Regions from separate parts of the Allobosea sp. NPDC003192 genome, predicted to be linked through region 1. Evidence: predicted binding sites of a transcription regulator. Region 1 holds the regulator's gene; the other holds the start of a gene.
The links. Region 1 encodes LexA, which represses DNA repair genes until DNA is damaged. Its sites were predicted from a motif close to TGTTCNNNNTGTGTTCNG; they were not measured.
Positions count from the first base shown of each region.

Region 2: a site for LexA is predicted at 1,606-1,623, ahead of ACQKLX_RS14295 (PA0069 family radical SAM protein). Genes of this name have one in related genera too.

Region 1 is NZ_JBNNPK010000001.1:250,586-254,463, reverse strand. Features, by position in the region: gene ACQKLX_RS01200 (ComEC/Rec2 family competence protein) at 1-1,815, shown strand, start outside; gene lexA (transcriptional repressor LexA) at 1,809-2,546, opposite strand; gene ACQKLX_RS01190 (molybdopterin molybdotransferase MoeA) at 2,650-3,861, opposite strand; gene moaC (cyclic pyranopterin monophosphate synthase MoaC) at 3,858-3,878, opposite strand, start outside.
Region 2 is NZ_JBNNPK010000009.1:103,160-107,037, forward strand. Features, by position in the region: gene ACQKLX_RS14290 (ribonuclease HII) at 1-138, opposite strand, end outside; gene ACQKLX_RS14295 (PA0069 family radical SAM protein) at 374-1,561, opposite strand; gene ACQKLX_RS14300 (hypothetical protein) at 1,678-2,166, shown strand; gene ypfJ (KPN_02809 family neutral zinc metallopeptidase) at 2,170-3,060, opposite strand; gene cydB (cytochrome d ubiquinol oxidase subunit II) at 3,134-3,878, opposite strand, start outside.

The DNA of each region.
Region 1 (3,878 bases):
GAGCAGCGCGAAAAGGGCGTGCGCATCGTCATTCAGGTCACCGACCTGCCGGGCGTCGAACCCGGGCAGAGGCCGCGCCGCGTGCGCGTCACCACGCCGGTGACGACGCTGAAGCCGGGCGACCATATCAGCGCGACTGCACGCCTGCTGCCGCCGCCCGGCCCGGCGCGCCCCGGCGGCTATGATTTCGCCCGCGACGCCTTCTTTCAAGGCATCGGCGCGGTGGGCAACATCGCCGGCAAGATCACACTCGCGCCGGCGCCGATCCCGATGCCGCGCCGGCTCGCTTTGGCGGTCGCGATAGACCAAGCCCGCAACGCATTGACCGAGCGCATTGCCACCAGCGGCGGCGGGCAGGCAGGCGCGATGGCGGCGGCGCTGGTCACCGGCAAGCGCGGGCTGATCAGCGAGGAGACCAATAACGACCTGCGCGCCGCCGGCATCTACCACATCGTTTCGATCTCCGGCCTGCACATGGTTCTCGCCGCTGGCACGATCTTCTGGCTGGTGCGGGCGCTGCTGGCGCTATCACAGACGGCGGCGCTGTACTGGCCGGTGAAGAAGCTCGCGGCGCTCGCCGCCATGCTCGGTGCCACAGGCTATTGCGTCTTCTCCGGCGCCGAGGTCGCGACCGTGCGCTCTCTGATCATGACGTTGGTGATGCTCGGCGCGATCCTGGTCGACCGTCCGGCGCTCTCCATGCGTAATCTCGCGCTCGCCGCGATCATCGTGCTGCTGCGCGAGCCGGAGGCGCTGCTCGGCCCGAGCTTCCAGATGTCGTTCGGGGCCGTGGCGGCGCTGATCGCCTTCGCCGAGCGCTGGCAGGAGCGGGCGCCGGATGCCGCTGCGGCCTCCTGGCCCTGGCCGCTGCGACCGCTCTGGCTCTCGGCTGTCGGCATCCTGACCACGACCATGGTCGCGACCGCGGCGACGGCGCCCTATGGCGTCTTCCATTTCCAGACCTTCAATCCGTTCGGCCTGCTCGGCAATGCGCTGGCGCTGCCGTTCGTCTCGCTGATCGTGATGCCGGCTGCGGTCTTCGGCGTGCTCGCCTATCCGTTCGGGCTCGACTGGCCGGCCTGGGCGCTGATGGGCTGGGCCTCGGGCCTCGTGCTCCAACTCGCCCATTGGGTTGCCGGCATCGACCGCTCGACGCTGGTGCTGCCGGCCTTCGGCTCACTCGCCCTGATCCTGTTCTCGCTGTCGTTGCTCTGGCTGACCTTGTGGACGACGGCGCTGCGCCTTCTCGCAGCCCTGCCATTGGTCGGCGGGCTGGCGCTGGCCTCGGCTCCATCACGGCCGGACATTCTGATCGAGCGCGACGGCTCGGGCGTGCTGGTGCGCGGACCGGAAGGGAAGATGGTGCTGGCCGGAAAGCCGAGCCGCTTCGTACTGACGCGATGGCTGCATGCCGACGGCGATTCCCGCTCGCCAGACGATGCCGCCTTGCGCGAGGGGGCCGTCTGCGATGCGCGCGGCTGCGTGATCCGCCTGCCGGATGGCCGCTCGGTTGCCTATACGCGCGACCGCATCGCCCTGGTCGAAGACTGCCAGCGCGCCGATCTCGTAGTGACGTCACTCTACTGGACGGCCTCTTGCGCTGCCCGCCTGATCGACCGCAGCGCGCTCATCCGCGACGGCGCGACCGCGTATCACACGGCTCGCGGCGGCTGGCGCGCCTATACGGCCGACGACGTCTCACGCCTGCGTCCATGGACCCGCGCGCGACCGGAACCGAGGCCGGCGCCAGAACCCGCTCCTGCGCCGGCCCCCGCGGCTGCGGAGTCGGCACTGGAAGCCGAGGCCCTTCAGTAACGCCGCATCAGATTGACCAGCCGACCCTGGATCTTGACCCGGTCAGGCCCGAGCACGCGCGTCTCATAAGCCGGATTGGCGGCTTCGAGCGCGATCGAGGAGCCGCGCTTGCGCAAGCGCTTCAGCGTCGCTTCCTCGTCATCGATCAGGGCGACGATGATGTCGCCGGTATTGGCGGTGTCCTGCTTGCGGATCACGACCGTGTCGCCGTCGAGGATACCGGCTTCGATCATCGAATCGCCGCGGACCTCGAGCGCGTAATGCTCGCCGCCGCCGAGCATGTCTGCCGGCATCGAGACGCTATGGCTGCGATCCTGGATCGCCGAGATCGGCGTGCCCGCAGCGATACGGCCCATGACCGGGATGGAGACGGTGGAACGCCCATTCTCCTCGGCGGCCGGTGGACGCGGTTTCGTCAGGTTGGCCGTCGGTGCCGCGACAGGCGATGTCTGGCCGAGACCGCCCTGGACGACCGAGGGGCTGAAGCGGCCGCGCTGGGCCTGTGGCCCGCCGATGCCATCCGGCATCTTGATGACTTCGAGGGCGCGTGCCCGGTTCGGCAGCCGGCGAATGAAGCCACGCTCCTCGAGCGCCATGATCAATCGGTGGATGCCGGATTTGGAGCGCAGGTCGAGCGCATCCTTCATCTCGTCGAAGGAGGGGGGCACGCCGGATTCGCGCAAGCGCTCATGGATGAAGCGAAGCAGTTCGAACTGTTTGCGTGTCAGCATGGTCGCGCCGCTCGCCTCTCGGGCTAGAATCGAAACAAAGCACGAACACCATACGCGTTCGCCTTGTGTTCCGCAAGGCGCTTCCTGCCCTAAGGTGAACGGATCAGCGCAGCCGGATGATGCGGCAGGGATCGCCAGCCTTGGCCGCTTCGGCAAAGACCGGGCGGATCACCAGCGCCTCGGCGCGCGACAGGTTCGCCAGCATCGAGGAATCCTGCTTGGCGAAGGGTCTGACGCGCCGCTCGCCATCGGCCGTCTCGACCGTGGCGCGCAGATAATCCTGGCGTTCGTCATTGGCCGGCAGATCGGCCGCGAGGATGGCGGGTTCGCTACGATCGCGCTCGGGATCGGCGATGCCGAGCAGAGCCTCGACCAACGGCATCGCGAAGAGATGCCCGCACACGATCGAAGAGACCGGGTTGCCGGGCAGGCCGAGCGCGACCATCGGCCCGAGCCGGCCCATCATCATCGGCTTGCCCGGGCGCATCGCGATCTTCCAGAAGCCGAGCGCCATGCCCTGCGCCTTCAGCGCCGCCTGGACGAGATCGTGCTCGCCGACCGAGGCGCCGCCGAGGGTGATCAGCACGTCGGACCCGGCCGCGCGTGCCGCCTCGATCTTGGCTGCGAGATCGGGATGGTTGTCGCGGGCGATGCCGAGGTCGAGCGCCGTGCCGCCGGCCTGCTCGATCAGAGCGGCGAGGGCGAAGCTGTTGGAGGCGACGATCTGATCGGGGCCGACCGGCTCGCCCGGCAGGACGAGTTCGTCGCCGGTGGCGAGGATGGCGACCAGCGGCTTGCGGCGGACCGAAAGAGTCGGATGACCAGCGGCGGCAGCGAGGCCGAGCGCGGCGCTGTCGAGCCGGCGCCCGGCCTGCAGCAGGATCTCGCCGGCCTGAAAATCGAGACCGGCCGGGCGGATGAACTGCCCCTTGTTCGCCGGCTTGGTGACGCGGATGACCGGGCCGCCGACGCCCTCGGCGTGCTCCTGGATCAGGATCGCATCGGCACCGTCGGGGATCGGGGCGCCGGTGAAGATGCGCACCGTCTCGCCTGGGCCGACAGGGCCGGGAAAGCCGCGGCCGGCGGCGGATTCGCCGACGACCTTCAGCTCCTTGCCCGGTTCCAGATCGGCGGCGCGGGCGGCATAGCCGTCCATGGCCGAATTGGCGAAGGGCGGTTGGGTCCGGAGCGCGGCGACATCCTCAGCCAGCACGCGGCCGGCACATTGTGCCAGCGGCAGCCTCTCGGCTTGTGTCGGGCCGGGCACGCTGTCGAGCAGTGCCTTGAGCGCGACGGGAACGGGAGTGAGGCTCATGCCGATGGCTCTGCGAT
Region 2 (3,878 bases), on a different contig from region 1:
AATCGCCGCGGGATCGAGGATGACGGCAGCGGCGACGACCGGGCCGGCGAGCGGGCCGCGCCCGACCTCGTCCACGCCGGCGACGCGGGCGCGCCCGGCAATCATCGCGGCCTGCTCGCGGCTGAAATCGGCGGTCATGGTCCCGCTATGCCAGATCGGGGCTCGGAGGTCTGCGGATCGCTTGGTCGCATCCACAATTCGCTGCGCACCTCGACACCGGCCTTCTCGCATTCACAGCCCTCATCCTGAGGAGGCCGCGCAGCGGCCGTCTCGAAGGATGCTCCAGAAGGCTCAGGAACCATATGGAGCATCCTTCGAGACACAGCCTCCGGCTGCTCCTCAGGATGAGGGCTATGGGTGAAACAGGTGATTCTCAAAACAGGCTCAACTGTGCCTTCTCCTTCTCCGGCTTGACGAAGAGGTCGGTGCGCAGCCGCAGCCGCGCGCTGTTGAAGCCGAGCCGCTCGGCTGCCATCTCGAAGCGCCGGCCGATCATCCAGGCATAGGGGCCGGAGCCGACCTGGCGCTGGCCCCAGGCCGCGTCGTAATCCTTGCCGCCGCGGGTCGAGCGGATCAGCGAGACGACATGGCGCATCTTGTCGGGGTGGTGCGTCACCAGCCAGTCCTGCACGATGTCCTTCACCTCGAGCGGCAGGCGCAGCAGCACATAGCCGGCCTCGCGGGCGCCCGCCGCTTTCGCTGCATCCAGGATGCGCTCGATCTCGTGCTCGTTGATCGCCGGCACGATCGGCGCGACCAGCACGGTCACCGGGATGCCTGCTTCCGACAGCTTGCGGATCGTCTCGATGCGCTTGGCGGGGGAAGCAGCGCGAGGCTCCATGTTGCGGGCGAGCTTGGGGTCTAGCGTCGTCACCGAGAGCGCGACCTTAACCAGCCCCTTCGCAGCCATCGGCGCGAGGATGTCGATGTCGCGCTGGACCAGCGCCGATTTGGTGACGATGCCGACCGGATGGTTGAACTTCGCCAGCACCTCCAGGATCCCGCGCATGATCCGCAGCTTCTTCTCGATCGGCTGGTAGGCGTCGGTATTGGTGCCGATCGCGATGGTGCGGGGCTGGTAGCTCGGCGAGGACAGCTCCTTCTCCAGCAGCAGCGCCGCATCGGGCTTGGCGGTCAGCTTGCTCTCGAAGTCGAGCCCGGGCGACAGGCCGAGATAGGCATGGCTCGGCCGGGCGAAGCAGTAGACGCAGCCATGCTCGCAGCCGCGATAGGGGTTGATCGAACGGTCGAACGAAATATCCGGGGAGTCGTTCCTGGTGATGATGGTGCGCGGCTTCTCGACCGAGACTTCGGTCTTGAACGGCGGCAATTCGCCGAGCGAACCCCAGCCATCGTCCTCGCTGATGCGCTGCTCCGCCTCGTAGCGGCCGCCTGGGTTGATCGTCGCGCCACGTCCGCGCCGCCGCTCGGGATCGATCTGGCTGCCGATATGGGAGAGCGGGTCGACGGGCGCGAGCCGAACCGACGCCGAGACCGAGCCGGGTTCGGCATCGCGGCGCTTGAGCGGTTGCGTCCTGGCCGAGGGTCTGGCCTGCAGCATGGTGTCGTCTCCCGGCGGAATCGGTGGCTCCGAGACCAAGGAATGTGAACATAACAGGAACAAAACGCAAGTGACAGGATTGCGACATGTTGCACTGCGTCATAAGCTGATGCCCCATGATCACAGCCGTCATCCGGGCCAATCGTGACGCCGAGGCGCTTGCCGCGACCTTGTCAGTGCTGATTCCTGCGGTCGCCAAGGGCGTGATTGGCCATGCCGTGGTGATCGACGAAGCGGACGATGCCGCGATCGCCCGCCTCGCCGACGAAACCGGCGCCAGCTACGTCAAGGCGAAGAGCGGCGAGGCCTGGTCGTCCGGTGTCGCGCAGGCGCGTGGCGACTGGGTCATCCTGCTCGAAGCCGGCGATCTGCCGGAGCCGCAATGGACGCCGAGCATCGAGCGGCACCTGCTGACCGCGGCGACGCGTCCGGCGTTGATGCCGCTGCGCGGCATGGCCGCGGCCTTGCGCGAATGGGGGGCGGTTTCGCTGCGCTCGCGCGGCGTCAGGGCGGGGCTGCTGGCGCCGAAGACCCAGATCCTGTCCGGCCGCCTGGCGCGCGCGCCGCACCGGCTCGCCGTCCGCCGCGAGCGCGCTGCGCTCTGAAACTCAGAGCTGGTTGGTCCGGAACGTATCGCAGCTCTGCATGTTGCCGGATTTGAAGCCGGTGTTGAACCAGCGCGTGCGCTGCGCAGACGAGCCGTGTGTGAAGGAATCCGGCACAACGACGCCGCGGCCCTGCTGCTGTAGCTTGTCGTCGCCGATCGCCGAGGCCGAGCGCAGCGCCTCGTCGATGTCGCCGGGCTGGATGCGGTCCATCGCCTGGATGTTGTAGGCCCAGACGCCGGCGAAGCAGTCGGCCTGCAATTCGGTCCGCACCGAGAGCTGGTTCGATTCGCGTTCGGAGACCCGCTGGCGCAGCTCGTTCACCTTGGGCAGGATGCCGAGCAGGTTCTGGATGTGGTGGCCGACCTCATGGCCGACGACATAGGCATAGGCGAAGTCGCCGCCGCCGCCGAGCTTGCGCTGCATCTCCTGGAAGAAGGAGAGGTCGAGATAGACCCGCTGGTCGTTGGGGCAATAGAACGGCCCCATCGCCGCCTGCGCCGTGCCGCAGCCCGAGCGGTCGACGCCGCTGAACAGCACCAGCTTCGGTGGCACGTATTTGCGGTTGGCCTGCTGCGGCAGCACCTTGCCCCAGATGTCCTCGTTCTGTGCCAGCACGGCCGAGACGAAGCGGCCCATCTCATCCTGCGGCGGTCCGGCCGATTTGCGCTGTTCCTGCGTCGGCGCGCTGCGCCCGCCGATGCCGCCGATCAGTTCGGCGCCGCCGATCAAAAGGCGCGGATCGATGCCAAGGGCCCAGCCGAGCAGGCCGAGCACGACCATGGTGCCGATGCCGATGCCGCCGCGCCCGCCGGGAAGGCCGGCATATTCGCCGCCGCCCCCGCCACGCCGGTCCTCGAGGTTCTCGGACTGGCGGTAATCTTCCCAACGCATGCGTGAGCCCTTGTTGCAGCGCCGACAATGTCCGCGAGGCGACGCTGGAACTCAAGCCCCGTCGCACACTCGCTCAATGATAGCTGGAATCTGCTTTCACCTTGCCGCGGAAGGTCCAGTACACGAAGGCGGTGTAGAACAGGATCATCGGCAGCAGGAACGTCACTCCCATCAGCACGAAGATATGCGAGGACGGCGCCGCTGCGGTGTCCCAGATCGTCAGGCCGGGCGGCACCAGATAGGGATAGTTCGAGATCGCCAGGCCGAGGAAACAGAGCACGAAGATCGCGATGGCGAAGGCGAAGGGCGTGAACTCATGCGCGCCGTTGAGCCGCTTCCAGGCCATGTAGCCGCAGAAGGCTGTCAGCAGCGGGAACGGCCAGAGCAGCATCAGGTTCGACGGAGTGAACCAGCGCTCGGCGATGCGCGGATGCGCATAGGGAGTCCACAGCGAGACCAGAACGGCGAAGCCGAGCAGGCCGATAAGCAGTATCTTTGCCTGCCGGCGCGCCCGCTCCGCCACCGGCCCTTCGGTCTTGTAGACCAGCCAGGTGGCCCCGAGGGTGGCATAGCCGATGACGACGCCGGCGCCGCACATCAGCGTGAACGGTGTCAGCCAGTCGAAGGGGCCGCCGGCGAACTGCTTGTCGACGACCTTGATGCCCTGCAGCAGCCCGCTGAGGATGACGCCCTGCGAAAAGGCCGCACAGGTCGAGCCGAGCCAGAAGGCCAGGTCCCAGATGCGATGCTTCGGCTTCGCGACCCAGCGGAACTCGAAGGCGACGCCACGGAAGATCAGCGACAGCAGCATCAGCGTC